3 regions of the Anoxybacillus sp. CHMUD genome follow, and region 3 is predicted to be linked to each of the others. Evidence: predicted binding sites of a transcription regulator. Region 3 holds the regulator's gene; each other region holds the start of a gene.
The links. The regulator Rex, encoded in region 3, represses fermentation and respiration genes when NADH is low (regulators of the CRP and FNR family bind a similar motif). The targets are predictions, from matches to a motif close to TTGTGAAATATTTCACAA.
Positions count from the first base shown of each region.

Region 1: qoxA (cytochrome aa3 quinol oxidase subunit II) is a predicted target of Rex. The motif match lies at 2,728-2,745, and genes of this name have one in related genera.
Region 2: ETB99_RS00250 (TIGR04053 family radical SAM/SPASM domain-containing protein) is a predicted target of Rex. The motif match lies at 7,445-7,462, and genes of this name have one in related genera.

Region 1 is NZ_SDLG01000013.1:13,767-24,093, reverse strand. It holds gene ETB99_RS09810 (TIGR02680 family protein) at 1-578, shown strand, start outside; gene ETB99_RS09805 (TIGR02679 family protein) at 575-1,807, shown strand; gene ETB99_RS09800 (ArsR/SmtB family transcription factor) at 1,909-2,211, shown strand; gene qoxA (cytochrome aa3 quinol oxidase subunit II) at 2,766-3,731, shown strand; gene qoxB (cytochrome aa3 quinol oxidase subunit I) at 3,721-5,697, shown strand; gene qoxC (cytochrome aa3 quinol oxidase subunit III) at 5,687-6,292, shown strand; gene qoxD (cytochrome aa3 quinol oxidase subunit IV) at 6,293-6,592, shown strand; gene ETB99_RS15060 (hypothetical protein) at 6,772-6,945, shown strand; gene ETB99_RS09775 (hypothetical protein) at 6,935-7,360, shown strand; gene ETB99_RS09770 (PspA/IM30 family protein) at 7,457-8,089, opposite strand; gene ETB99_RS09765 (hypothetical protein) at 8,091-8,582, opposite strand; gene ETB99_RS09760 (sensor histidine kinase) at 8,661-10,034, opposite strand; gene ETB99_RS09755 (response regulator transcription factor) at 10,024-10,327, opposite strand, start outside.
Region 2 is NZ_SDLG01000001.1:43,964-54,290, reverse strand. It holds gene zwf (glucose-6-phosphate dehydrogenase) at 1-1,296, opposite strand, end outside; gene rnz (ribonuclease Z) at 1,417-2,355, shown strand; gene ETB99_RS00285 (CHY zinc finger protein) at 2,352-2,669, shown strand; gene namA (NADPH dehydrogenase NamA) at 2,706-3,704, opposite strand; gene proI (pyrroline-5-carboxylate reductase ProI) at 3,777-4,598, opposite strand; gene ETB99_RS00270 (MBL fold metallo-hydrolase) at 5,037-5,984, shown strand; gene ETB99_RS00265 (SDR family NAD(P)-dependent oxidoreductase) at 5,981-6,766, shown strand; gene ETB99_RS00260 (iron-sulfur cluster biosynthesis family protein) at 6,778-7,095, shown strand; gene ETB99_RS00255 (CDGSH iron-sulfur domain-containing protein) at 7,127-7,333, opposite strand; gene ETB99_RS00250 (TIGR04053 family radical SAM/SPASM domain-containing protein) at 7,521-8,636, shown strand; gene ETB99_RS00245 (nitrate/nitrite transporter) at 8,847-10,019, shown strand; gene ETB99_RS00240 (NarK family nitrate/nitrite MFS transporter) at 10,154-10,327, shown strand, end outside.
Region 3 is NZ_SDLG01000030.1:3,449-13,775, forward strand. It holds gene guaA (glutamine-hydrolyzing GMP synthase) at 1-343, opposite strand, end outside; purine riboswitch at 439-540, opposite strand; gene ETB99_RS15270 (hypothetical protein) at 666-818, shown strand; gene ETB99_RS13915 (DUF6944 family repetitive protein) at 794-1,204, shown strand; gene ETB99_RS13920 (GNAT family N-acetyltransferase) at 1,220-1,729, opposite strand; gene groL (chaperonin GroEL) at 1,903-3,519, opposite strand; gene groES (co-chaperone GroES) at 3,593-3,877, opposite strand; gene ETB99_RS13935 (CPBP family intramembrane glutamic endopeptidase) at 4,103-4,840, shown strand; gene ETB99_RS13940 (YdiK family protein) at 4,837-5,010, shown strand; gene ETB99_RS13945 (redox-sensing transcriptional repressor Rex) at 5,020-5,655, opposite strand; gene ETB99_RS13950 (ABC-F family ATP-binding cassette domain-containing protein) at 5,883-7,778, shown strand; gene tsaD (tRNA (adenosine(37)-N6)-threonylcarbamoyltransferase complex transferase subunit TsaD) at 8,074-9,087, opposite strand; gene rimI (ribosomal protein S18-alanine N-acetyltransferase) at 9,084-9,527, opposite strand; gene tsaB (tRNA (adenosine(37)-N6)-threonylcarbamoyltransferase complex dimerization subunit type 1 TsaB) at 9,528-10,232, opposite strand; gene tsaE (tRNA (adenosine(37)-N6)-threonylcarbamoyltransferase complex ATPase subunit type 1 TsaE) at 10,213-10,327, opposite strand, start outside.

The sequences.
Region 1 (10,327 bases), on a different contig from region 3:
TATTAAAAGAGGAAGATTTGCAGCGAGTGACGAAACATTTCCGCTCGAAAATTCATCGAGCGCGCGAATTGCTAGAAGAGCGCGGCCAAGGCAATACGCTCCACCAAATTATTAAAGAAGTATTAGACTATCGGAAATGGTTTTCATTTACCCTTTATTACCAAAAAACGAATGAACCGAAACGAGAGTTGACGAACCAACGGTTCTATCAATTTAGCGGCGGGGAGAAAGCGATGGCGATGTATATTCCGTTGTTTGCCGCGACGTATTCGCGTTATCAAGAAGCAGCAGACGATGCGCCGTACATTATTTCGTTGGATGAAGCGTTCGCGGGGGTAGACGAAAATAATATTCGCAATATGTTCGGGCTTGTCGAGCAGCTTGGGTTTAACTATGTGATGAACTCGCAAGCGCTCTGGGGCGATTATGATACCGTTCCGGCGCTATCGATTTGCGAACTCGTTCGTCCGAAAAATGCTTCGTTCGTGACGGTCATTCGCTATTATTGGAACGGAAAAATAAAGCAGCTTGTTACGGATGAAAAGTTAGCGGCAATGATGAGAGGGGGATCGCATTGAATCGGGTAGAGGAAGCGGTGCAATTTTTTCGCGGTGAACGTTCGTTTCACCGCCTTTTTTGCGAAATGAAAAAGAAATACGAATCGCTTGGTCGCATAGGGGGCACGATTTCCGTTTCGTCTTTTTCGGCGGAGGAAAAGGAAGCGATCGCGTCGTTTTTTGGCAAAGAAATGAGCCGCGTGTCGCTCGCGTCGTTTGAACAACAGCTTGCGAATACAAGGTTTGCCGGCATTTCTCTCGTGGAGTTGCTGTCATGCTATTTTGGCGAGCCGCTCGTAACGAAAAAAGAGCAACAACAAGAAATAGAGCGGGAAAAGGAAGCCTATTTTACCCGGCTTATGAATACGTATCGAGCACAGCGCGATTGGTTGATGGCGGTAGAAAAGCAGCGGTTTGTGCAATTAGCGTATCAACAAAACCATCACGCGTTAGAGGCGGCGCTTTCTGCTGTTTGCCGCGCGCTCGAACAGCTTCCGTCCACCTACGTTCGCTTGCCCGTTTTTGCGCAAAAAGTAGCGAACGATCCGCATATGTTTGATTTGCATACACTTGCAGGGAAGCTATTGCTTTCGGCGCTCGAATTTTATACGGACACCGAGTACGACCTTTCGGTGGTCGAAGACGTGAACGAACTATTGCAGTCGTATCGGCTGTTGCGGGAAGATGTATTAAACTTTGTGACGTGCGCTGGCGTGATGGCAGAAACAGAGAAAGGCCGCCATCCTGTTTTCGCTGCCGCATGTGCAACGAATACGGCGCTAAATGTGCCGTTACGGGAAGTGATGCCGCTAGTGCGGGCGTATCCGTCCGTAGGAAACAACGTCTTTGTCGTCGAAAATGCCGGTGTGTTTTCGACGCTGTTAGATGCGAACGTACCGCTCATTAGCACAAACGGTCAATTGAATTTAGCGACGAGGTGGCTGTTTGATTTACTCGTAAAAGAAGGGGTTACCCTTTATTATTCGGGCGATTTTGACCCGGAAGGACTAAAAATGGCGCAGCGCCTTGTCGAGCGGTACGGTTCATCTGTTCGGCTTTGGCATTACGACTGTTCTGATTATTTGGCGACCAAACCGACCGTTCCGCTATCCGATGAACGTTTGACGAAACTGCAATCGGTGACGCTTCATGACTTGCAGCCAGTAAAACAAGAAATATTGCGGCGGAAAAAAGCAGGATACCAAGAGGCGCTTGTGGAACAGTTGAGGAGGGAGGTGAAGGGAAGGTAAAGGATCTATTTTTCGAATAATGCATTGACAGGCGTGAAGAAAAAGAATAAGATAAAGATATCAAATGTTTAAACTTTTAAACAAAAGAAAGGAAGAGGGGAATGGGACAAAAAGCGATCGAGGTGTTTCGATCGTGTATACCATTATTTCAAGCGCTAAGCGATCCTCATCGACAAGATATTGTATTGCTGCTTGCGGAACACGATAAGCTAACAGTCAATGAAATTACGGAAAGGTCAAGTTTATCGCGTCCAGCGATTTCCCACCATTTGAAAATTTTGCGCGACCAAGGATTAGTGTCGGTAGAACAAAAAGGGACATTGAGATACTATGTATTATCTATCGAAAAAGCTGTTGAATTATTGAAAGATTTGATTCATGCTGTCGAGAAGGAGTGCCTTTAGATATGCTAAAGGCCAACTTTTTCATTTTATATGTTTAAGTTTTTAAACATTTAAAAAAAGAGTAATGAACAATAAAACCGTCATTATTCCGGGGATGGCGAATAAACTCCTTGCATTTAGTGTTCGTTTTATCCAAACTTTCCAAATGCGCTCAAATGGGTGCGGAAGTTATTGAAGTAAAAAATGTTTCGAATCGGATACATTTTCGTTGGACAATAAATTTGAACAAATTTCGAAAAAAATTTAACGAAAATGTGACAAAATTTCAAACGGACAACCTATTTCTTTTTGTATTTCCATGTATTATATAAAAGATAGCGCTTTTCTCGCACGATTTTTGATGTCGAGAAAAGTGTTTTTCTTTTTGTCAATGATTTTGCTTTTTGTTTCCCCCTCAATGCAGTTTCTTCCTTCCTTTTTTCGTCACAATTATTTTTACAGTACATGTTAAAATCATTTCGATAGTGTTAATTACTACAAAGCTAAATAAATGTCGCTCATTTCGTATTTACTTCCTTGTACAATGAATCACAATTTTGTTGAGGTGAAGAAAGGTGAAGCGTTTATTTGTCTTCTTAATTGCGGGACTGCTTCCGCTTCTTGCAGGCTGTGAGATGGTTGTGTTTCAACCGCAAGGACCAGCTGCTCGAAGCATTATGGAGCTCATTACTTGGTCGATTTGGTGGATGCTTCTTGTTGTTGTTGTTGTATTTGCCTTGTTTGCTTATATCGTATGGAAATATCGAGATCGACCTGAGCGTCAAGGAGAGGAGCCTCCGGAGGAGCACGGGAATGTGGTGCTTGAAATTGTATGGACAGTTATTCCGATTCTTATCGTTGTTGCGTTAACGATCCCAACTGTGAGAACATTATATGATTTAGAAAAGCCTCCGAAGGGGTACGAAGATCAAGATCCGCTTGTTATTCACGTGACATCAGCGGATTGGAAATGGATTTTTAGCTACCCAGAGCAAAATATTGAAACAGTGAACTACGTCAATATTCCTGTCAATCGTCTCGTGCTATTTAAAATGACTTCCGCATCGACTATGCAGTCATTTTGGGTGCCTGCGTTAGCGGGACAAAAATATACGATGAACAAAATGGAGACAGAATTGTACGTTGTTGCGGAACGTCCTGGTTCGTACGAAGGAAGAAATACAAACTTTAATGGACGTGGGTATGCGCATATGCAATTTGAAGTTTTAGCGCAAACGCCAAAAGAGTTTGACAAATGGGTACAAGAAGTAAAACAAACGGCACCGAAATTAACGAAAGAAAAATATGAAGAGCTGTTATTGCCAACCCATTTAGGACGATTGACGTTTGTTGATACACATTTACAATGGGTAAACCATGCTGATCCGCAGTCAAAGACGTACACAAATCCAGAATTATATCGTGGGCATGGATACCAAGGAAAAATTTTTGACGAAAATGATCGACATACATCAAATGTGACAGATGATGAGCAACAAGCTTCTGAAAGCTATAGCGGAGGTGAACATCATGGGTATTAAGTGGAATGAAATATTTGTTGGGGGAAACCCGCTTCTTGTTGGTTCACAAATTGCGATTGTACTGACTGTCGTTGCGATTGTCGTTGGCTTAACGTACTTTAAAAAATGGGGTTGGTTATGGCGTGAATGGTTAACGACCGTCGACCATAAAAAGATCGGGATTATGTACATTTTATCTGGTGTATTGATGTTTTTCCGCGGTGGTATAGATGGATTGTTAATGAAGGCGCAAACGGCTCGGCCAGAAATGAACTTTTTGGATGCCCAACATTACAATGAAATTTTTACAACCCATGGCGTCATTATGATTTTATTTATGGCGATGCCCCTTTTGATCGGTTTAATGAACGTCGTCGTTCCGTTGCAAATCGGTGCGCGCGATGTTGCCTTTCCACAATTGAACGCACTTAGCTTTTGGTTGTTTTTTAGCGGGGCGATGTTATTTAACATTTCGTTCGTTGTTGGAGGGTCACCAGATGCAGGGTGGACATCATACTTCCCACTTGCAGGGAAGGAATTTAGTCCGGGAATCGGAAATAACTACTATGCCATCGCCTTACAAATTGCAGGTCTTGGGACGTTAATGACGGGGATTAACTTTATTGTTACAATTTTAAAAATGCGTGCACCGGGCATGACATTAATGAAAATGCCGATGTTTACATGGACAACACTCATTACGTCGATCATTATCGTAGCGGCTTTTCCAATTTTCACAGTCGCTTTAGCATTAATGACGTTTGACCGTTTGTACGGCACGCATTTCTTTACACTTTCTTCAGGCGGCAGCGATATGCTTTGGGCAAACTTGTTCTGGCTTTGGGGTCATCCAGAAGTATATATTGTTATTTTACCTGCTTTTGGTATTTTCTCTGAAGTCATTGCGACGTTTTCACGTAAAACGTTATATGGATATAAGTCTATGGTCATTTCGATCGTTGGCATTGCGTTTTTAAGTATGCTCGTATGGGTACACCATTTTTACACGATGGATGCTGGCCCTGCGGTAAACTCAATTTTCTCGATTACAACGATGTTAATTGCAGTTCCAACTGGAGTGAAAATTTTTAACTGGTTGTTTACGATGAGAAAAGGCCGCATCCAATTTACAACAGCGATGTTATGGGCGCTTGCTTTCGTACCAAATTTCGTCATCGGTGGAGTGACAGGGGTCATGCTGGCGATGGCAGCGGCCGACTATCAATATCACAACACATTATTTTTAGTCGCACACTTCCATTACGTGTTAATTCCAGGCGTCGTGTTTGCTGTATTTGCAGGATTGTATTATTGGTGGCCGAAAATGTTCGGTTTTATGTTAAACGAGAAACTTGGAAAATATCATTTCTGGTTGTTTACGATCGGATTTAACGTCACATTTATGCCGATGTTTTTCCTTGGTTTAAAAGGAGCCGTTCGTCGTGCTTATACGTACTCGGCCGAGTCAGGCTTTGCGCCGCTTTTCCTCGTTTCTGCGATCGGTTCGATCATTTTAGCGATCGGCTTTGCGGTATTTTGTTATAACATTTATTGGAGCTTCCGTTATGCGAAGCGCAATGTATCCCACGATCCATGGGATGCGCGCACGCTTGAATGGATGACGGCATCTCCAGTCCAGTTTTATAACTTTGCGGTCGTTCCAGAAGTGAAACAATTAGATGCGTTTTGGCATATGAAAAAACGTGGCGAAACGCTCACATTAAAAGAAAGCGACATAAAGAAAATTCATATGCCGAGCAACTCAGGCTTACCGTTTTATATGGCGGTTGTGTTTGGAATTACAGGTTTCTTCCTCGTCTTTGAAGCACATATCGCGGCAGCTGTTGCGGCAATTGGGATTGTTGTTGGGCTTATTATCCGTTCGTTTGATTATAATGACGGTTATTATGTAAGCGTCGATGAAATTAAACAAACAGAGCGCACGTGGAGAAATGTAGAAGGGGGGACGGAAAACCATGTCGGCTAACGTCAATCATTCGCTTCCGCTCGAATATCAGACGGAACAAAACCGTCTCAACATTTTAGGATTTTGGATTTTCCTTGGCGCAGAAATTGTATTATTTGCGACGTTGTTTGCTGTATATGGTGTGTTAGGTAACCGCTATGCCGGTGGCCCGACGCCGAGCGATATTTTTAAGCTAAACGATGTGCTGATTCAAACGTTGTTGTTGTTAACGAGTAGTTTTACATCTGGCTTAGCTGTCTTCTTCATGCGCCGTCGGGATATGAAAAAGCTGCTTACTTGGTTCGTCATTACCCTTTTATTAGGGGCAGGATTTTTATTTATGGAAATTCGTGAGTTTATTCGTTACGTGCACGAAGGAGCAACGATGCAAACGAGCGCGTTCTTATCAAGCTTTTTCGTTTTGCTTGGCACACACGGAGCGCACGTTACATTCGGGATCATTTGGGCAATCATGCTTATCATCCAGTTGCTCCAACGCGGATTGACGCCAGTTACGGCGAGAAAAATGTTTATTATTAGCTTATATTGGCATTTCCTTGATGTCGTTTGGATCTTTATTTTTACGTTCGTCTATTTAAAAGGGATGGTGGCGTAAATGGAACATAAAAGTAAATATCCCGTTAGTCACGTTGTTGGATTTTTGCTTTCGTTAGTTTTAACGTTTGTCGCCGTATTTGTTGCGTTGAAAATGAACGTATCATATACAATTGTGATGTGGATCATTGGCTCACTCGCGGTCATTCAAGCCGGACTGCAACTATTTATGTTTATGCACGTAACGGAAGGCGAAGACAGAAAAACGAACGTTATTAATATGGCATATTCAGCGTTTGTCGCGATCGTCATTGTCGCAGGCTCGATTTGGGTATTGACATCGGGACATGCGGGGCATTAAAAACAACCGGTCATATGCCGGTTGTTTTTTATACCTGTAAACATGTATATACATGTGTACTTCCCGCATTTTCATCATTTTTGCAAGAAAGAAAACAAGAAAGAGTGAGTTAGATGCTGACACGACGGCATCTATTTTTCTTTTTAGGTGATATACTAAAAGAAAAAGGATGTGAGATCGTGAAACGATTGATTGTAGTGTTTATCATTTTACTTGTCGGCTGTACAGCTCAACAAGACGAATCGAATGTTAAGCAGTTAGAGCAAACAATTGCCAAACAACAAACGACCATCGATCAACTACAAGAAAAAAATAAGCAACTTCAAAAAGGAAAACGAACAATTGAAAAGTGAAGCAAAACAAGTGATTTCATCTTCGCTTTTATCGGTCGCTTTAGACGTTGTGGAGGCGTTGAAAAATAAAGATATGAATGCGCTTGCATCTTACGTTCATTCTACAGCGGGTGTGCGCTTCAGTCCGTACGGGCATGTCGACGTTCAAAACGATTTACAGTTTTCTGCTTCTCAACTTTCTTCTCTTTTATCCTCGACGCAAGTGTATCAGTGGGGCGTATATGACGGTTCAGGTGACCCGATTCAGCTCACTTTTCAAGATTATTTTGCTCGCTTCGTCTATGATGTCGATTTTGCGAATCCGCATATGATTGGAAACAATGTTGCTGTTGGAACAGGAAATATGATTAATAACATTCAACAAGTATATTCGAACAGTTCATTCATTGAGTTTCATTTTACGTCTTGTTTTTGAACAAGAAAACGGTCAATGGAAACTTGTCGGCATCATTCATGATGAATGGACGACATAACATATACAAAAGGTGTCCGGATAGGGACACCTTTTGTATTACTCACCTTTTAATTGTTTCAGTTGTTGTTCGACTTCAGCATCAAAAGATTGTGGCGGCATTGTTTGAATAAGGGAGCGTGCCTTTGCTTCTGCTTCAAGTAACATTACTTTTTCTTCCATACGTGCGAAGCCTTTTACGATATGATCGTAACGGAAAGATGTGATCGCCTCATCCATTTGTTTCATCGTTTCAGCGACATAAAAGCGCGTCATTAATTGCATTTGTTTCAATTTTAATTGCTCGTACGTTTCGTACAATTGTTTCACTTTTTCCGTTAAAACGGTTGTTTTTTCTTTTAATGTGTTGTATTGTTGCGTATATAGCTCTAATTTTTTTTCATAGGCGATTTTTTCTTGAAGGGCCATTTTTGCGATTGGCTCTTCATTTTTTTCTACAGCTAATTTTGCTTGGCGAGCCCGCTTTGCGATCATTTCTTCTGCATCTGCGATGAGACGCTCATATTTTTGTTCTAGCACAAACTGTTGTGCCAATGCTTGTTGCGCTTGTTCAAGCTGTTCTTCTAGTTCACGAATGTACTGTTTCGTCATGCGAATCGGATCTTCGCATTTGTCAATGATGTCATGTATGTCGGCAAGAACGACATGTTTTACGCGTTTAAAAATGCCCATATCACTTTTCCTCCTTTTGGATTGTTTTTTCCCATTCATCTAAAAAGCTATCGTTTTGAATAGGTGAGACAAATGGTGCAAATTCAGGTGTCGGCTTTGTTTTGTCTTTTAGTAAAACGTACGCTGCAATGATCGCTAAGACGGCGAGCAACGTTTTTGGTAAAAGCGCAATGAGCCCAATTGCCATCAGCGCACCACCAATCCATTTGCCAGCGCCTTTCGTTGCTTTCCAAATCACCCATCCGATGATGATGAGAGCGAGTTGAATGAGTAAAGATACCCATCCAAACATCGGCATGCCGTGCGGTTGCATCATTCGCGGACCATGATGGCCGAATGCTCGATGGTGTTTCCCCATTTCCATCATATGTGCCCCTGGCATTCGTCCGCTCCAACCGATGTGCATGAAATAAGTAGCGATGTGCGCCAATATAGCGACAACGATCACCCCACCTAGCAGAAAGAAAATTGTCCGCTTTCTCAATTGTTCCACCTCCTTTGTGATCTACAGTTTGTATTGTACAAGCGAAAAGAGAAAATTAGGTGAAAAAGAAAAAAACGTGCAACATATTTATGCACGTTTATCATTTGGAAAAGTGATCGTGAATGTCGTTCCTTTTCCCACTTCGCTCTGTACTTGAATGTTTCCATCGTGTGCTTCGACAATCCATTTTGCGATGGAAAGTCCAAGTCCGTGCCCACCAATTTGACGCGTTCGTGCTTTGTCTGCACGATAAAATCGGTCAAAAATGCGGGGAAGATGCTCAGGAGCAATTCCAATACCTGTATCAGCCACAGACATCGTTACTACTTTTCGTTGTTTTATTACGTGTTGAGCTAACGATAGGGAAACTGTTCCGCCTTCTGGTGTATATTTGATGGCGTTATCAAGCAAAATGTACAACAATTGCGTACATTTGTCCTCGTCTCCAACAAATTCAATTTGTTCAGACGCATGAAACTGAAGCGTAATGTTCTTTTTATTTGCAAGATCTTGTAACGACTGTAACGTACGTTCTGCACATGCACGTAGTTCAAACGGTTTTCTTTCAATTTGTAGCTTTGCATCGTCTGTACGCGCAAGGGTGAGAAGGTTATTAATGAGCTTTGTCATTCGTTTCGTTTCGTCTCCTAGACGTTCAATTGTTTTTTGGCTGAATGGATCGGACGTTAATGACTCATCCATTTTCAACGCTTCAACAGATGAATAAATGACGCTAAGTGGGGTTCTTAGTTCATGGGAAGCGTCCGCCACAAATTGACGTTGCCGATTGTAAGCATCTTGAATGGGGATGAGCGCTCGTTTGGACATAAAATAACTAAAAGCGACGGCCACCGCAATAAACAGCACCCCGAGCCCTAATAAAATGAATGTAGACCATTTCAGCAAACGAAACATGCTTGTCACATCCATACCGACATATAAAACACCGACGAGCTGCCGCTCAACAATGACCGGGCGAGCGACAGTTAATATTTTCAATGTGTCTGCACGAAATCGTTTTAATTCATGGCGGTGATGGGGGACGTGAATCTCTACATATTTTAATTCGTTTTTTTCCGGCGTCCACGGTTGAAGCGTCGAAAGGAGCAGCGGTCGCAATCCTTTATTCACTTCATCTCCCATCATCAATCGTCCACGTGTATCAATGACGTAAAAAAATAGTTGATCTTCACTTAAAAATATGACGTTTTGATCGCTAGACCACCCGATAAACGATTGCTCTTCTAGCATGTTTTCAATCGTTTGACCTTCTTGTTCGGCGAGCGTTCGAATGCGTCGCTCTTGGTCATTTGTAATAACGGTATGAATAAGAAAAGAAACAACCGCGATAAAGATGGCTAAAAAAGCGATAAGAATACCGCTATATGTGGTAGTTAATCGCCATTGTGTGCGGCGAAACATATCGGAATGATGAAACAAAGATCGTATACTATTTTTCAATGGTATATCCCACCCCGCGCACCGTTTTAATGAGTTGTTGTTGTTCATCGCCAATTTTTTTACGCAATAGCTTAACGGTTGCGTCAATCGTTTTCATCGATACGTCCGCATCGTATCCCCAAATGCGATCAAGAATAATGTCGCGTGTTAGAACACGTCCTCTATTTTGTAATAATAAATCAAGTAGTTGGAATTCACGTGGGGTTAATATAATTTGCTTTCCGTTTTTCGTCAGCGCATGACTTGTCCGATTCACTTCAAACGCTCCCCAGCGGATTATTTCTTCTTGAATC
Region 2 (10,327 bases), on a different contig from region 3:
ATCGCCGCGCATGCAGTCGTATAACAATTTCTCATACGCTTCCGGCGTATTAATGCCGTCGATGCAGTTGTTGCAGTAATCGAGCTTAATTGGTGTCGTTTTCATGCTTTCGCCGCTTTTTTTCGCATTTAAATGAAGGGTGATGCCTTCATCAGGTTGAATATGAATAACAAGTAAATTTGGATGAACGTGCTCGCTTGTGCGATAATATAAATTCATCGGCACATCTTTAAATTGCACAACAATTTTTGTTGATTTTTCTGTCATTCGTTTTCCTGTTCGTATGTAAAACGGCACACCTGCCCAGCGGAAGTTGTCGATCATTAGTTTCCCTGCAACAAATGTTTCCGTATTGGAGTTTGGATCGACACTATGTTCTTCACGATACCCGACGACTTGTTGTCCGCGCACGATACCACGCCCGTATTGTCCACGCACGAAATATGTTTCTACGTCATCGTGCGTCATCGGACGAAGCGCACGAAGCACTTTTACTTTTTCGCTACGAATATCGTCTGTCGTTAACTTAATTGGCGGTTCCATCGCCAAAAGGGCAACCATTTGCAACATATGGTTTTGTACCATATCGCGAAGCGCGCCGGAATGGTCGTAGTAACGACCGCGATCTTCCACTCCAAGCGTTTCGCTTGATGTAATTTGAATATTAGCAATAAAGCGGTTGTTCCAAAGCGGCTCGAAAATGGCGTTCGCAAAGCGAATGACTTCGATGTTTTGCACCATTTCTTTGCCGAGATAATGGTCAATTCGGAAAATTTGCTCCTCCGAAAACGATTGGCGAATTTCTTCATTTAATCTTTGTGCACTTTGTAAATCGTGACCGAACGGTTTTTCAATGACTAATCGCGTCCATCCGTTTGTGGCCGTCACCCCCTCGGATTTCAAGTGCAATGTAATCGTTCCGAAAAACTCAGGCGCCATCGCCAAGTAAAAAATGCGGTTGCCTGGAATATGAAATTGTTCTTCCACATGAGTTAATAATTCATTCAATTGTTCATATGATTGCGTATTTGTTGCATCTAATGAATGATAGTAAAAATGAGAAATAAATTTGTCATCGATCAGTTCTTGTTTCGTTGCTTCCTCAATCGTTTCTCTTACATAGGAACGAAATGACTCGTCAGTATGTGGACGGCGGGCAACACCAACAACCGCAAACTGTTCAGCAAGCTTTCCTTTTTGATAAAGTTTATAAATAGATGGGAATAGTTTACGTTTTGCTAAGTCGCCAGTCGCACCAAAGATGACGATTGTCGCTTTTGGTTGTACGTCGTTCACGGACCATATACCTCACTTTTATTCATTTTTTGAAAGGTTCATGATAATGTAATTTTAGAGGTTTATTGTGGTAAACGCAAATGTTTTATCTAAATGAAAAAAAAGAGAGGAGATTGTTGTGTGGAATTATTGTTTTTAGGGACGGGTTCTGGTGTCCCATCAAAAGGTAGAAACGTATCAGCCATTGCCCTTCAGTTGTTAGAAGAAAGAGGAGCGACGTGGCTATTTGATTGTGGAGAAGCAACACAGCATCAAATTTTACATACGTCTATCCGTCCAAGGCGCATTGAGCGCATTTTTATTACGCACTTACACGGCGATCATATTTTTGGTTTGCCGGGGTTGCTTGGAAGTCGCTCATTTCAAGGTGGAGAGACTCCTCTTTTTGTTTACGGTCCGGCTGGTATTCGTTCGTTTATCGAAACATCACTAACGGTAAGCGGTACGCGACTGAAATATGAGTTGTATATTGAAGAGTTTACAGAAGGAGTCATATTTGAAGATGAGCAGTTTATTGTTACAGCGAAATTGCTTGATCATGGTTTACCTTCATACGGTTTCCGAATTGTTGAAAAAGATTTACCGGGTACGTTGCTCGTTGACGAGTTGCGTGCCCTCGGGGTGAAGCCAGGTCCCATTTATCAACAAATTAAACGCGGAGAGCTTGTTACGTTAGACGATGGAACGGTGATTGATGGACGCAAATTTGTTGCCCCGCCAAAAAAAGGACGTATGATTGCGATTATGGGAGATACGCGTTATTGTGAGGCAAGTGTGGAACTTGCCGAAGGAGTGGACGTGCTCGTACATGAAGCAACGTTTAGTGCAAACGAAGCCCATTTAGCGCGAGATTACTATCATTCCACAACGGTGCAGGCGGCTGAGGTGGCGAAGCGGGCTGGGGCGAAGCAGCTTATTTTGACACATATTAGCTCGCGTTATCAAGGAAATATGTGTGATCAGCTCGTTGAAGAAGCGAAAACGATTTTTCCGAATGTCACGCTTGCCTCTGATTTTTCATCATTTCCGATTATAAGAAAAGGGAATGATGAGAGATGATCGAAGTAAAAGGAAGCGTCATCGACAAACAGACGAGATGCGTACATTACCATAGTGAACGTGATGTCATTGCGATTAAGTTTTATTGTTGTCAAACGTATTTCCCGTGCGTGTACTGTCATGAAGAACATGGTTGTGGCAAGCATGCGGTATGGCCGAAAGAGCGTTTTTATGAAAAAGCGGTTTTATGTGGTGTTTGTCAAACGGAGCTGACGATTGAACAATATATGACAAGCAATTACCATTGCCCACATTGCAACGCGGCGTTTAATCCGGGATGTCAACTCCACGCACATTATTATTTTGAAGTATAAAAAGGATGTCCACGATGTGACATCCTTTTTCGTGTTTTACCATCCTCTTACATATGGTTTCGGTGCTTCAAGCTGAATGCCAAGTTCGTTTGCGGCTGTTTTTGGCCAATATGGGTTGCGAAGAAGTTCGCGCCCGATGAAAATCAAATCGGCGCGGCCGTTGCGCAAAATTTCTTCCGCTTGCCGTCCGGAAGTAATAAGTCCAACAGCACCAGTTGCGACATTTGCTTCACGGCGAATCGTTTCGGCAAACGGCACTTGATAACCTGGATACGCATCAATTTTTGCTGGAACGACGGCGCCAGAGCTGACGTCAATGAGGTCAACGCCTTGTGCTTTCATACGTTTGGCATATTCGACGTAGTCGTTCACCGTTAAACCGTCTGGGTGATAGTCAGAAGCAGAAATACGAACAAACAACGGTCCGCTCCATACTTCTTTTACCGCTTCAATCACTTCACTTAAAAAGCGGTAGCGATTTTCCCCGTATTCATCTGTTCGTTTGTTTGTAAGAGGCGATAAAAACTCGTTAATGAGATAGCCGTGAGCAGCATGAATTTCAATGACATCAAATCCTGCTTCCTTGGCGCGACGTGCACCTTGTTGAAACGCATGAATCGTTTCTTCAATGTCCGCTTTTGTCATCTCTTTTGGCGTGCGCATCGTTTCATCAAATGGAAGTGGTGATGGCGCGATGATTTCTCCGGCAACCATCGCTTTTCGTCCGGCATGGGCAAGTTGGATGCCGATTTTGGCGCCTTGTTCGTGAACAAGTGAGGTAAGTGTACGTAATCCGTCAATATGGTCATCATTCCAAATGCCTAAATCGCGAGCTGAAATTCTTCCTTGTGGTGTCACGGCTGTCGCTTCGACAATAATAAGCCCGACTTGCCCGACAGCACGAGATGCATAATGAATGAGATGCCAATTGTGCACCGTTCCGTCTTCGCGATCGCACGCATACATACACATCGGCGACATAACAATGCGGTTTTTAAAGGTAACATCTCGAATCGTATATGGTGAAAATAACATGGCTAATCCCTCCCACAGTATGTTTCATAACAAATGATACCATGGGTATTTGGAAAAGAAAAACAACTTGCACTATTGAACGGAGGAAAGCAGCGCCTCACCGAGTTCTTTTGAACGTTCAGTCGCTCGTTTAATGCAGGCAATCATCGCTTCTTGATAGCGATAACGTTCAAGTACGCCAATGCCTGCTTCTGTTGTTCCGCCTGGACTTGTCACTTCTTTGCGTAAGATGGAAGGATGCTTATTTGTTGCTTTTAACATATGGGCCGCGCCGATAATCGTTTGTAAAATAAGCTCTTTGGCAATATCACGCTCAAGCCCAATTTCATCCGCTGCTTTTTCCATCGCTTCAACTAAATAGTAAACGTACGCTGGTCCGCTGCCGGATAATCCTGTCACTGCGTGTAAATGCTGCTCATCAACAATCGTAACGATCCCGACTGTTTCAAATAGCTCTTTTGCCATGTGTAAATGTTCAGCTGTTGCATAGGTACCTTTTGCTAGCGCTGTGGCGGATTGCCCGATCGCCGCTGATGTGTTTGGCATGGCGCGAATGACAGGCATTTGTTTTCCAATGAGCGATGCAATTGTATCGGTCGTTACTCCCGCAAGCAATGAAATAATAAGTTGCTGTTCGTTAAATGCATGTTTGATCGACGTCAAGCTATCCGCAACGTCTTTTGGCTTCATCGCTAAAATCACGATATGAGCTTCTTTCACTGCTTTTGCTTTATCTGTGTCGATTCGTACCCCGTATGTTTGTTGCATATATGTCAGTCGTTCCATTCGAGAGCGATTCGTTACGATCATTTGCTCTGGCTTATATAACGTTTGTGTCACCCCAGAAATAAGTGCTTCTGCCATCGATCCTGCACCGAGAAACGTGATTGTCATACTTTCTCCTCCTCGTCTCCAAAATAAAAAAGACCTTTCGTCCGATAAAGGACGGAAAGGTCTTTATTTCCGCGGTACCACCTTTGTTGGCACAATGTGCCCACCTCTTATGCCGGTATCGTCGGCAAGACGGTTAGGTTTGCCTAACAGCTCATAGGGTAGGTTCCATGATAAAGAGGGTAATGAAACCTTTCAGCCAATGGGTTTCACTCTCTTTTACCGTTTATCATGTACTGGCCCTAGTCATCGCTTCGTACATATATGATTTGTTTGCAATTATGCATGAAAAACAAGCGTGTTGTCAATAGGTTTCACGGTTTTATTTTCTGAATTTTTTTAATAAATAAATAAAAATAAATGACAAACAGAGAAAATAAGTGTAAACTGATAAACAGACGAAACGGAAAATTATGATGATATAATGAAGGAGTCAGAAAAATGGAACAGTTACATCGCATTGTCGTTCCCACGCCATTTGCTGTTGGGGATGTGAACATGTATATTATCGAAGGGGATCGTTTAACGCTCATCGATGCGGGTGTAAAAACGGAAGAAGCATGGCATGTGTTCGTTCGTGAATTGCGCGAACTCGGCTATAAACCGGAACATATTGAACAAGTGATCATTACACATCACCATCCGGATCATGTTGGATTACTTGATTATTTACCTTCGACCATTCCCGTCATCGGTCATCGGAAAGCCGCCCCTTGGATTGCAAAAGATGCTGCCTTTTTTGCATGGCATCAACAATATTTTGAGCAGTTTTTAATGGAATGTGGAATTGGTGAAGAAGGAATAGCGAAACTTGGAAACTTCCGACGCTCCCTTCGTTTTTCGTGCGAGCGCTCGCTCACACAAGAAGTGAAAGAAGGGGATGTGATCGAAGGATGGATGGTTATCGAAACGCCAGGTCATGCGCAAAGTCATATTGTATTATATCGTGAATCGGACGGTCTGATGATCGGAGGAGATCATTTGTTAGCGACCATTTCATCGAATCCGTTGTTAGAGCCGCCTGCGATCGGTGAACAAGAGCGCCCAAAACCACTTTTGCAATATAACGATTCATTGAAAAAGTTGTTGAATTATGACATTACAACAATTGTTACAGGACACGGGGAAAATGTGACAGATGTTGCACCACTTGTCGAAAAGAGGTTAGAAAAACAAAAAGAGCGTGCCGAACACGTATGGAAATTGTTGAGTGAAAAACCGATGACAGCATTTGACGTATGCCGTGCGCTTTTCCCAACCGTATATGAACGGGAATTTTTATTGACGATGTCTGAAGCGATTGGTCAACTTGATTATTTAGAAGCGATCGGAGCGGTGAAAAAACAAAAAGATGGTCAAATATATATGTACGAAGTGGTGAGATCATGAAGTTAGCAGGGAAATACGTCGTCATTACAGGAGCATCGAGCGGTATTGGCGAACAAATCGCATACGAAGTAGCGAAGCGCGGGGGAATACCGATATTGCTCGCTCGCTCAAAAGAAAAGTTGGCGCAAATTGCGCAACATATTGAACAAACGTACAACATCCCCTGCGTATATGAATCGCTAGATGTTAGTAATCAAGAAGAAGTAGATGCTGTATTTGATCGATTACTTGCGTCCGTCGATATCGATATTCTCGTCAATAATGCGGGGTTCGGTGTGTTTCGGTATGTCGAGCATATCGATCTCTCAGAAGCGAAGCAAATGTTTGATGTCAATGTGCTCGGATTGATCGCGTGTACAAAAAAAGTGTACACACATATGATGAAGAAGCGGTCCGGCCACATTATTAATATCGCATCGCAAGCAGGAAAAATCGCAACGCCAAAATCGAGCGTATATGCCGCAACAAAACATGCTGTCCTTGGATTTACAAATAGCTTGCGAATGGAAGCGTCCATGTATGGCATTTTTGTCACTGCTGTGAACCCAGGACCGATCAAAACAAACTTTTTTACTGTCGCTGATACGTCCGGAGAATATGTGAAAAACGTGAAACGATGGATGCTTCGTCCGGAATTTGTCGCCAAGCGCGTCGTTGATGTGATGCTTACCCCTACGCGCGAAGTGAATTTGCCGTTTTGGATGCATATAGGAAGTCGCGTGTATCAATTATTTCCATCGGTCGTCGAAAAAATGGGAAAACGGGCATTTTTAAAAAAGTAAGCGAGGTGTAAATGGTGAAAATTACGATCACGGAACGAGCGATCGAACAACTTCGTCGTGTTCGTGGAAACAAGCACGTCAAGCTTACATATGATACAGATGATTGTGGTTGTGCTGTCAATGGAGTGCCTATGTTACTGCTTGTCGAGCAATTAGACGAACATGATGTAGCGATTGAAACAAACGATATGCCGATTTGGATGGAAAAACATCGGCTCATTTTCTTTGATGAACAAATGACGATTGATGTTGTCGATGGGGCAGGATGTTTTCAATTAAAAAGCCCCAATCAAATATTGAATCCGCGCATGTCGCTGATGGAGCGCTAACAAAGTAAAAAGCCCGGAATAAAAGCCGGGCTTATTCGTTTTTTGGTGCGCGAACGACGGATTGAAATTTTCCTTTATGAGATGCATCACAAAATGGCATATTTTGTGAGAGCCCGCAACGACAGAGAGAAAATGTTTCTTTTGTTTCAAACTTGTTTCCTTCCATATCAATTAATTCAACATCTCCGGTCACACGAAATGAACCGTTATCCATCACTTTAATTTGCACTTTCGCCATATATTCCACCTCCTTGTATACCTTATATCGTATATACTATCTATTTTATATTAGAAATGCAAGGACGTGCATATTTGTCAGAACAGTGACAAGATAAATGGATGTGATTTTTTGTGATCAATGTCACATGATATAAATATTCCTTCTTGTACAATGAGAAGTAGTGAGCGAATCGGAGGGATGAAATATGCGTGATTTTCAACAAAATCCGTTTATTGTTATATGGGAGTTAACACGGGCATGTCAGCTCAATTGTCTTCATTGTCGGGCCGAAGCACAGTATCACCGTGATCCGCGTGAATTAACGTTTGAAGAAGGGAAGCGATTAATTGATGATATTTATGAAATGGATCAGCCTCTTCTCGTGTTTACAGGTGGAGATCCGCTTATGCGTCCAGATGTGTACGATATTGCTAAATATGCGATTGATAAAGGACTTCGTGTATCGATGACCCCAAGTGCAACACCAAACGTGACAAAAGAAGCGATCCGAAAAGCAAAAGAAGTAGGCCTTGCTCGTTGGGCGTTTAGTTTAGATGGACCAAACGCTCAAATTCACGATCACTTTCGTGGAACATCTGGCTCGTTCGACTTAACAATGAAAGCGATTCAATATTTACACGAACTCGACATTCCCATTCAAATAAATACAGTCATCTCTCGTTATAACGTTCATGTGCTTGACGAGATGGTGCAACTTGTTGAAGAGCTCGGCTGCGTGCTTTGGAGTGTATTTTTTCTCGTACCGACGGGCAGGGGAAAAAAGACAGATATGATTTCGCCTGTTGAGCATGAAAAAGTGTTTCGTTGGCTTTACGAAACGAGCAAACGTGTACCGTTTGATATAAAAACAACAGCAGGACAACATTATCGTCGCGTTGTTTTACAACAAAAAATGCGAGAACGTCAAATTCACGGTGACATTCGTTATGAAGATGTGCTAATGAAAGGATTAACTGGACAAGTAGACGGACTAGGGCGTGCCCCAAAAGGAGTAAACGATGGAAACGGTTTTGTATTTATTTCGCATATTGGTGACGTATATCCAAGTGGACTATTGCCTGTAAAAGCAGGGAATGTACGTGAACAACCGTTATCCCATATTTATCGCCATTCTCCAATTTTCAAACAGTTAAGAAATCCAGACGGATATAAAGGAAAATGTGGCATATGTGAATTTCGTTACGTTTGTGGTGGATCGCGTTCAAGAGCATATGCGGTTACAGGCGACTACTTAGCAAGCGAACCGTACTGCGTCTACATCCCAAAAGCATGGCGTCAAAAAGAAAGGGTCGGCGAATAGCCGCCTTTTTTCTATTCATCCATACAGGCGATAAGTTCCTTATTTGTGTAAATTGGGAACTTGTCTTTTTTCTACAAACATTTTATTCATATGAAAGAACGTATGAAAGTTTTGTGAACATAACAAAAATTGTGAACAATATAACAGTACTGATCGATAAATTTTTTTACGATAAAATTGTCAAACGATAAAGCGAGGGGGGGAATAAAGATGGAACGATTAAAACAATTTCTTCGAGTTGGTCATTTACCGACACTTCTTTCGTCTTTTTTGTACTTTGATATTAGTTTTATGATCTGGGTGATTCTTGGGGCAACAGGAACGTTTATTGTGGAAGATTTAAGATTGACCCCTGCACAAAAAGGAATGATGGTAGGAATCCCTGTATTAGGAGGAGCGTTGCTTCGTATTCCAATGGGACTATTAGCAGACCGATTCGGTGGTAAGAAAATGGGAATGATCGGAATGGTTTTGACATCCGTGCCTCTTTTATGGGGTTGGTTGTTTGCTGATACATTGACACAAATTTATGCGCTTGGATTGTTATTAGGAGTAGCAGGAGCTAGTTTTGCCGTCGCTCTTCCTTTAGCAAGCCGTTGGTATCCGAAAGAACATCAAGGTTTGGCGATGGGAATTGCAGGTGCGGGAAATAGCGGAACGGTTTTAGCAATGTTGTTTGGTCCTCGTATCGCAGAAGAGTATGGTTGGAATAGTGTATTTGGATTAGCGCTCGTTCCTCTCTTTGTTGCTTTTATTGTATTTATCATCTTCGCAAAAGAATGCCCGACTGCGGTAAAACCAGCAAAAATATCGGAATATATGCGCGTGATGAAAATGAAGGAAACGTGGTTGTTTAGCTTTTTTTATAGCTTATCTTTTGGTGGATTTGTCGGAATGACGAGCTATTTAACACTATTCTTTTTCGATCAATACGGAGTAGATAAAGTGACGGCAGGAGATTTTGTGACGCTTGTCGTATTTGCGGGAAGCTTTGTTCGGCCAATTGGTGGCTATTTAGCTGATAAATATGGTGGAATGAAATTGCTCGTTTGGCTGTTTACAGGCGCTACTGTTACATTGGTGATTGTCGGTATGCTTCCGTCTGTTTATGTTGCATTAGCTCTTTTGTTTACCACACTTATTTTTTTCGGTACAGCGAATGGGGCACTATTTCAAGTCATTCCAAATGTATTCCCGAAAGAAGTCGGATTATTGACAGGTTTTGTCGGTGCAGCAGGTGGATTAGGAGGGTTCTTTTTACCTAATATTTTAGGTTTATTTAAACAATGGACGAATTCATATTCGTATGGCTTTTGGTGGGTAGCAGCAACTATGTTTGTTGCAATGCTTATTATGAGACGATTGCGAAAAACGATCGCTTAAATATTATTTTTTAACATTGTATGAACGTTTCTGAATATGTGATGCACATCACATTCTTATTTATGTGGTTTCTTTATGATGAAAGTACAACAATCATTTTTATAAATCATACTTCAAAAAGGAGAGATAACGTTATGAGTCAACCATTGAAAACGGCTTCAGAAAACGGTGAACGGACAAGTCGAATTGGTTCTTATTGGAACCCAGAAGACCCAGTATTTTGGGAAAAAGAAGGAAAAAAACATGCTCGTCGAAATCTGTGGATCTCTGTTCCAACGTTAATGTTGGCATTTATCGTTTGGCAAATT
Region 3 (10,327 bases):
TGAATAGCTGAGACGCACGTTGCACCGTAATCGTTGCTTTTCCGTATTCTCTGTGGGTCGCTTTTTCTACTTTTCCACCCAAATGATGTGTCATCAGCTGCATACCGTAACAAATGCCTAAAATCGGAATACCTAACTCAAAAAGCGCCGGGTCACACGTAAACGCTTGTTCATCATATACGCTATTCGGACCACCTGAGAAGACAATTCCTTTTACATTCATTTGTTGAATTTGTTCGGCTGTAATCGTATGTGGGTGCAACTCACTATACACACCGAACTCACGAATGCGCCGCGTAATTAGCTGATTGTACTGGCTACCAAAATCTAAAACAACGATCATTTCTTGTTGACTCAAACGAAATCACCTCATCTACATATAATAAAAAAAGCTAGCATTCATACCCTCTCATAAAAAAACGAAGGCAGAATTCTAGCAATATAGAACACTGCCTTCGTAGTCGGGTCATTTACGGTGTCCCGGTAGAGACTCTCGAACCATATTATCGAGGATATACGAAGGTGCGCATCTTAAATTTTAATCCATTCTACCAACTTCATTCCTCGTCGGTCAAGATGCTGTCTTTTTTATTCAATTTTCTAACAATTAACAACAATATGTAACTTGCATATGATATATGAGCAAAAATTGTAGGAGAATGCACATGAATCAACCGAAAGCACTGATCGGTTCATTTACTCAAGCGATAGGTACTGTTACTTCGGCCATTGCGAGCATTCCTTCTCTAAGCGACAAAAAAAACAGTTTGCTCTTGATTTATGGGGAAACGTATTGCAAGCAACGGGAAATGCGCTAGAAGCAGATGCTGAAACGCCCGATACGTTAGGTGTATATGGAAATGAAATTCAAGCTATTGGAAATATTACCGTTGTCGCTGGACTGTTAAGCGAAGAAGGGAGCCGACTGGAGATTACAGGGAACTGGTTACAATCATTAGGCGGACTTATTTCATTTATAGATGATTGGGAAGATAAGCAATCATCTGTGTTAAGCCCTATCGGAAATTTACTTCAATCGATCGGCAATGCCTTACAAGCCATTGGTGGTGTATGGGAAAAACAAAAGGGCAAAGAAGAAGGGGAGACGATCGGGATTATCGGAGCATGGATTCAAGCTATCGGTTCTATTCTTTGTTTTTTAAGTCAATTAGAGGACAGGGCTACTTTCATAACAAAGGAGTAGCCCCTGTTTCTCATACTAAAAATGAGGAATCTTCTTTCCGACAATAACTAAATCTCTTTTTATCCCATCCAATTGAGCGACTTCCGGCAAATATCCCCACTTCTCAAAACCTACACTCAAAAATAGTTTCATGCTTGGCTCGTTGTGCGCAAAGATGAATCCGAGCAAAGTATCAATGCTAAACTTCGGACACTCCTCGATCACTTTAGCTAAAATCCTTTTCCCTAACCCTTTTCCTCTAAAATTTTCATGAAGATAAATACTTATTTCAGCAGTCGCATGATAGGCTGGTCTCCCGTAAAAAGATTGAAGGCTTACCCAACCACAAACTTCATCTCCATATTCCACCATCCATAAAGGTCTTTGATTAGGGTTGTGTTCCTTAAACCATTCCAATCTATCGTCTATCGATACGGGCTCTGTATCAGCAGTTACTAATCGACTTGGAATTGTCGAGTTGTAAATGCTAACGATTGTCGGTAAATCATCTATACTTGCTATTCTAAATGTAACGTCTTCTAACATAATCATACTCCTTCGCAAAATTTCGTTTAATTGTATATGTCTATATTAACATTCAAACCTCATTTTCAGATGTCTAAAAATAAAAAATACCCTTACATTTTTGTAAGGGTGAATATATAAAAAATGTAGGAGAAGCGGACACATCCACTTCTCCCTAGCGAAATTGAAAGGTATTACATCATGCCGCCCATGTCTGGCATGCCTGGTGTGTTTTTGTTTTCTTCTGGTTTGTCAGCAACGACTGCCTCAGTTGTTAAGAACATAGCGGCAACAGATGCTGCGTTTTGAAGTGCAGAGCGAGTTACTTTTGTTGGGTCAACGATACCTGCTTCGATCATGTCAACCCACTCGCCAGTTGCTGCGTTGAAGCCGATGCCAGGTTTTTCTGTTTTTAAGCGTTCTACGATGACAGAGCCTTCTAAACCAGCGTTTTGCGCGATTTGACGAACTGGCTCTTCAATCGCACGAAGAACGATTTTCACACCAGTTGCTTCGTCGCCTTCAGCTTCAATGGCTGCAACTTTGCTGTATACGTTCATTAACGCTGTACCACCGCCGGCAACGATACCTTCTTCAACTGCCGCACGTGTTGCGTTTAATGCGTCTTCAATGCGTAATTTACGCTCTTTTAATTCTGTTTCTGTTGCAGCACCAACTTTGATTACCGCAACGCCACCAGCTAATTTCGCTAAGCGCTCTTGTAATTTTTCACGGTCAAATTCAGAAGTTGTTTCTTCTAATTGTGCACGAATTTGGTTGATGCGTGCTTGAATGTCTTCGGCACGACCAGCGCCATCAACGATTGTTGTATGTTCTTTTGTTACAACAACTTTCGCTGCACGACCAAGGGAAGCAATTGTTGTTGATTTCAATTCGCGACCTAACTCTTCTGTGATAACTTCGCCACCTGTTAAGATCGCGATATCTTGAAGCATCGCTTTGCGACGATCACCGAAGCCAGGCGCTTTAACTGCAACAGCTGTGAATGTACCACGAAGTTTGTTCACAACTAATGTTGCAAGCGCTTCGCCTTCTACATCTTCAGCAATAATTAACAATGGCTTACCTTGTTGAACAACTTGCTCTAATACAGGAAGAAGTTCTTGAATGCTTGAAACTTTTTTATCTGTAATTAAGATGTATGGATTTTCCAATACAGCTTCCATTTTATCAGAGTCTGTAACCATGTATGGAGATACATAACCACGGTCAAATTGCATACCTTCCACAACATCTAATTCTGTTGTGAAACCTTTAGACTCTTCTAATGTAATGACGCCATCTTTACCAACACGTTCCATCGCTTCAGCGATAAGTTGACCAACTTCTTCGTCAGCTGCAGAAATAGCTGCAACTTGAGCGATAGAATCTTTACCTTCGATTGGTTTAGAGATCGCTTTTAATTCTTCTACCGCAACTGCAACAGCTTTTTCAATACCTTTGCGAATACCCATTGGGTTCGCACCAGCTGTTACGTTTTTCAATCCTTCACGAATCATCGCTTGTGCTAATACAGTTGCTGTTGTTGTACCGTCACCAGCAACATCGTTTGTTTTGCTTGCTACTTCCGCAACAAGCTTCGCACCCATATTTTCAAACGGATCTTCTAATTCAATCTCTTTCGCAATCGTTACACCGTCATTTGTAATTAATGGAGAACCGAACTTTTTCTCTAATACAACGTTACGACCTTTTGGACCTAATGTTACTTTTACTGCATCAGCTAATTTATCTACACCGCGTAACATCGCACGACGAGCTTCTTCGCTGAATTTAATTTCTTTTGCCATACATCTTACCCCCTTGATGATGATTTTTTTTGTTAAGTATTTTTGTACGCTTTATATGTTATCAGGCGAACGATTAACCAATCACAGCTAAAATGTCACTTTCACGCAAAATTAAGTATTCTTTTCCATCATATTTTACTTCTGTACCCGCATATTTTGAGAAGATGATGCGGTCACCAACGCTTACCTCTGGAGCTACGCGCTCACCATTATCAAGAACGCGACCTGAACCAACTGCCACAACTTTTCCTTCTTGTGGTTTTTCTTTTGCTGTGTCTGGTAAGACAATTCCGCTCGCTGTTTTTTCTTCAGTTTGAATTAATTCAATGACAATACGATCGCCTAGTGGCTTCAACACGGCAAACGACCTCCTTAATTAGATTTTCGTTCCGTTATTAGCACTCATTCTTATTGAGTGCTAACACACTTATTATATTAATGAACTTTTTTCAATTTTGCAAGTAGGAAGTTAAAAATTTTTCAATACATATTTCCCTCTTTCATTATGTCTTTCCTTTCGAAATTCATACAAAAAATATGGTAAAATGAAAAAGTATTTATTTTGTAAAAAGGGGTTGACCATGTGAAAAAACAATATTGGTATGTCATCATTACATATATCGCCATGCAGCTATCGAGCTTAGTCGGCGTCCCTTTACTTGCACATAGCGGCTTTGTCAACGCATCAAATAAAGAAATAGCTTTTTCGATCGCTTCTGGTTATTGGGCTGTTATTAGTTTCTCGATTGCTCTTTTTCTCGTTCTTTATTTTATGAAAGAAGATATGAAATACTCATATGATCGCCATCAAGCATCGATTGGCATGTCATTCTTTTGGGCAATTGGGGGGTTTTTGCTCGCTCTTTTCGCCCAAGGCGTTGCAGCAAACATCGAAGTACACCTCTTTGGGGTCGAAATGGGGTCCGAGAACACGAGACGGATCGTCGAAATGGTCAAACTTACACCAGCTCTTATGCTCGTCACTTCAATCGTTGGTCCAGTTTTAGAAGAAATCATTTTTCGAAAAATTATTTTCGGAACGCTGTATCAAAAATATAACTTTTTCTTATCAGCCATCATCAGCTCGCTTTTATTTGCTGTTGTTCATTTAGAGTTCGAACATTTGCTTCTTTATGCAACGATGGGATTTGTATTTGCTTTCCTATATGTCAAAACAAAGCGTATTATCGTACCTATTGCAGCACATGTACTGATGAACACCTTTGTCGTTGCAATTCAAACATTATTTGCTGAAGAAATCGAAAGCATTATGCGTGAGGCAGAACGAATGCAATTCGTAATTTGGAGGCTGTTTTCATGAAGTCTGAACCGTTGTTTTATTTTCTCACTGGCATTTTATTTACTTATTTTGCTGTCCATACCGCCGATGATGGTATTTGGGACATCACAACGATGCTATTTATTTTAATTGCTACATTTGATTTCGGCGCAGGAATTCGTTCTTTACGAAAAAAAACCTCCCGCTCGTAAACGGGAGGTTTACTCATTTCCGTAATGTTTTAAAAAGTAAACGAGTGACTGCAATTCGACCGCTAAATCAATATGGTGAACACGAATATGTTCTGGCACATGCAAGCGAGCAGGCGTAAAGTTTAAAATCCCTTTAATGCCTTTTTGAACAAGTCGGTCAGTAATCGGCTGGGCAACTTGAGCAGGAACGGTTAAAATCGCTACCGTAATCCCTCCAAGCTTTTCTTCCAATTCATCTAAATGATAAACCGGAACCCCTCCGACTTTTGTTCCCACTTTATCCGGATCAACATCGAACGCCATTACGATTTTCGTATTGTTATTTTTGCTAAAATTGTAGTTCAAAAATGCTGTCCCTAAATTACCGACGCCAAATAACGCTACTTCTGTCGTTTCATCTTGGTCTAACGTTTTTCGGAAAAACGACAGCAAATAATTCACATTATATCCGTATCCTTTTTTTCCAAGCGCACCAAAGTATGAAAAATCACGGCGAATCGTTGCTGAATCGACTTTTACAGCTTCGCTTAACTCCGCTGAAGATACACGTTGCTTGCCTGATGCATGCAAGTTTTTCAAAAAACGATAGTACAACGGTAGTCGCTTTGCGGTCGCCTGCGGAATTTTTGGTTGTTCATTATTCACGAGTCAATCCCCCACATTTCCTTTCACAAATAGTTAGCGCTTTCATTTTTCTCTCCTATACGTCTAAAAAATTCTCCCCACTTCTAAACTATACACTATTTTTTTCATTCTGTCTTTCCTTTGTACCCTTTATTATTATTTTTGTCAAATTTGTTATTCGTACACTAGTGTTGCCGAATATCAAGAAAGTACGTTACACTATCAAAAGAAGATTGAGGTGAGAAAGAATGATCATTTTACAAGTAAATCAACTATCCAAATCATATGGAGCGGAACAAGTTTTATCAGACATTAAGCTTGAAATACAAGAAAAAGACCGTATTGCGTTAGTTGGAAGAAATGGCGCGGGAAAATCGACATTATTAAAAATCATTGCCGGACAGTTGTCATACGACACAGGCGAAATCATTAAACCGAAACACGTAACGATCGGTTATTTAGATCAATATACAGGGTTGCAAGCTCATCGTTCCATTTGGGAAGAAATGCTCGATGTGTTTGCCCCGCTACAACAAATGGAAAAACAATTACGTGAACTAGAACAACAAATGAGTTTACATGATGCTGACTATGAGCGCCTACTTGAGCAATATGATCGTTTACAAACAGAATTCAAAGAAAAAGGCGGCTATCAATATGAAGCAGATATTCGTTCGGTTCTTCATGGTCTCCGCTTCTCACAGTACGATTATACGACAAAAGTATCTACATTAAGCGGTGGACAGCGGACGAGGCTAGCGCTTGGTAAACTGCTCCTTACAAGGCCCGATTTGCTCATTTTAGACGAACCGACAAACCATTTAGATATGGAAACGTTGCAATGGCTTGAACAATATTTAAAAAATTACGATGGGGCCATTCTTATCGTCTCCCACGATCGCTATTTTCTTGACCAAATCGTGACACAAGTGTATGAACTATCACGCACAAAAATAAAAAAATATGTCGGAAACTATACAAGCTACTTACAACAACGTGCTGAACAATTTGAACAACAACTAAAATTGTATGAAAAACAACAAGAGGAAATTACAAAATTAAAAGATTTTATTCAACGCAACATCGCTCGTGCATCAACAACGAAGCGAGCACAAAGCCGTAGAAAACAATTAGAAAAAATGAATATCATCGACAAGCCACTCGGTGATGAAAAATCGGCATCGTTTCGTTTCGAAATCGAACGCCCAAGCGGAAACGACGTGCTGACAGCTAACAACTTAGCAATCGGTTACGATCACATCATCGCAACAAACCTTTCATTCCGTATCACTCGCGGAGATAGTATTGCGCTAATTGGACCCAATGGAATTGGAAAATCAACTCTTTTAAAAACGATCATCAAACAACTCCATCCAAAACAAGGAGAAATACGCTACGGAACAAACGTACAAATTGGCTATTATGATCAAGAACAAGCACAATTAACATCAAACAAACGAGTGATCGACGAACTGTGGGACGAAGATCGATTAAGAACAGAGAAAGAAATTCGGACCATTCTCGGCAACTTTTTATTTTCTGGTGACGACGTATTGAAGCCTGTTCAGACGTTAAGCGGTGGAGAAAAAGCGCGACTCGCTCTCGCTAAACTCATGATGAAGAAGGCAAACGTATTAGTTTTAGATGAACCGACAAACCATTTGGATTTAGATAGCAAAGAAGTGCTAGAACAAGCGCTCATAGAATACCCAGGAACAATTATATTCGTTTCACACGATCGTTATTTTATTAACAAAATTGCAACAAAAATATATGAGTTATCCACAGACGGTCTTGTTGAGTATTTAGGGGACTATGATTATTACGTAGCAAAAAAAGCAGAGCTGCTTGAGCTTGGACAAATTAGCCAAAAAACTAAAACGGGCGAATCGTTGTCACCAAAACGTTCGTACGAAGAAGAAAAAGAACGAAAAAAATTAGAACGACAACGACAACGAAAAATCGAACAGCTAGAAACGGAAATGGAGCAAATCGAACAACAAATTGCTACGTATGAACAACAATTATATGATCCTTCCTGTTACAACGACTATGAAAAAGCTCGAGACACACAAGCGCACATTGACGCCCTAAAACAAAAATTTGATGAACTATTCGAACAGTGGGAACGTTTACAACAATAATAATGGGCTAGCTCCACTTGTGGACTAGCCCCATCTTTTTACACAAACATATCCACAGAAAAAACACCTAAATATAAGTTATTCACGGACTTTTCCACATTATCCACAACAACAAAAGAAAAATCCCCCATTTTGTTGTGGTTAACTTGTTATGATAAAATAACATACAATCAACGTTTTCCACATTATTCACATGTATGTGGATAAAATAATCCACAACAAGCTGAATTGTTCTTAGAAAAATTCGTATGACAATTAGAAAAAGGTGCCCCATTGCTTTTGGGACACCTTCTTGCTATAACAGTAAACTTGGGTTTGCATTTAATGCCATGGTGGCACGCTTTCCTTGTTGAAATAATACTGTTCCCGCTGCTGCAATCATCGCTGCATTATCTGTACAAAGCGACAACGGCGGGATAACTAACTCGACTTCTGGCAGTTGATTCATTTGTTTTTGTAATTGTGTACGTAACCCTTCATTTGCCGCCACACCGCCAGCCAGCAATATTTGTTTTACGCTGTAATGCATGGCTGCTTCGATTGTTTTTCTCACTAATACCTCAACGACACTTGCTTGAAAACTTGCCGCCATATCTTCAGGTCGGATCATTTCTCCACGTTGCTTTGCATTGTGCAACGTGTTAATAACCGCTGATTTTAATCCACTAAAACTAAAATCATACGAACCTTCTTCTAACCACGCGCGCGGTAAATCAATAATTGGTTTCCCTTGTTTCGCTAAACGATCGATATGAGGTCCCCCTGGATAAGGGAGTTGCAAGGCCCGGGCAACTTTGTCATACGCTTCTCCAGCCGCATCATCACGCGTTTCTCCAATCACCTCAAATATCCCATGCTCTTTCATGTAAATGAGCTCTGTATGACCTCCAGACACAACAAGCGCCAGAAGCGGAAATTTCATTTCTTGTACAAGTTGATTTGCGTAAATATGTCCTGCGATATGGTGCACGCCAACAAGCGGAATGCGATGTGCAAAAGCCAACGCTTTCGCCGCATTTACACCAATCAATAACGCCCCAACTAATCCCGGTCCTTCTGTTACTGCAATCGCGTCAAGTTGACTTATATCCATATTTGCCTGTTTCATCGTTTCTTCTAACACGAGCGTAATTTGTTCAACATGGTGACGGGAGGCAATTTCAGGAACGACTCCTCCAAATCGTTGATGGCTTTCCATTTGTGAAGCGACAACGTTAGCTACAATTTCACGTCCGTTTTTCACAATGGCCGCCGCTGTTTCATCGCAACTTGTTTCAATTCCAAGGACAAACATATCTTTTTTATTCATAAATTCACCCACATTACTAATGCATCTTCTTGATTATCCGAATAGTATCTTTTACGAATACCTCCATTTAAAAAACCAAGTTTCCGATACAATGACTGTGCAACGATATTCGATACTCGCACCTCTAACGTCATTGTTTTTGCCCCCTCTTCTCTCGCCAACGCCATCGCCTGTTTCATTAGTGCTTCTCCTAATTTTTTCCCGCGAAACTCCGGTAATACTGCAATGTTTGTAATATGTGCCTCATCCATGACCAGCCACATGCCACAATAACCAATGATTTGTCCATCATGCTCCATCACAATGTAACGAGCATACGGATTATTCGTTAATTCTTGGTGAAAAGAGGAACGACTCCACGGCAGTGTAAATGAACGCTGCTCAATTTCTACAATACGATCAAGATCTTGAATCGTCATAAAACGGAAAGAAACATTCACTTAACATTCCGTCCTTTCTTGCTGACGAGCAAGCCAATTCGCTTCTGCCTCTGCTAAACGAATATAGTTTGGGACAAACGTATGAACATCTTCTGGTTCACGGTTCATTCCTAACCATGCAAGTTCGCTTGGGCGTGGATTGTGAAGTGTCGCTGAAGCTACTTGAACAGAACGACCTAGTACTTCAACAAACGTAGCTTCGTGTAGTACACTATCATTTCCAACTAATAAAATGGATTGATCATATGCTTTTAATTCATTTGCCCAATCAGTAGCTAAAATGACTTGATCAGCCACAATGGATTGAATGTTTCCTCCTTCCGCTTTATAAAGGCCTGTATAAATTTGTCCGCGTCGAGCGTCCATTAATGGAACAATAAGCCCGCCAAAATACTTCGCATTTGCTGCCATCACTTCTAAACTCGATACACCAACAAGTGGAATGTTTAGCGTCCAAGCCAAAGTTTTGGCAATCGTCACCCCAATGCGAACCCCTGTATATGATCCAGGACCTTTGGCGACAACAATACGGTCAAGATCTTGAGGGTTCACATCACATTCTTGCAAAAGTGATTCAATGGCAGGCATCACTCGGATCGAATGATTTTTTTTCAAATTCGTAATCATTTCCCCTTTGACAATTTGCCCATCAACGACAGCGACTCCCATAACAAATGTGGATGTATCAATGGCTAGCACTTTCATCGTTAAAAATCTCCTCACATAACTGTTCGTAACGTTGACCAATCGGTGAAAATCGAATGATTCGACTTCCCCCATCCATATGGTGAATGTTAATA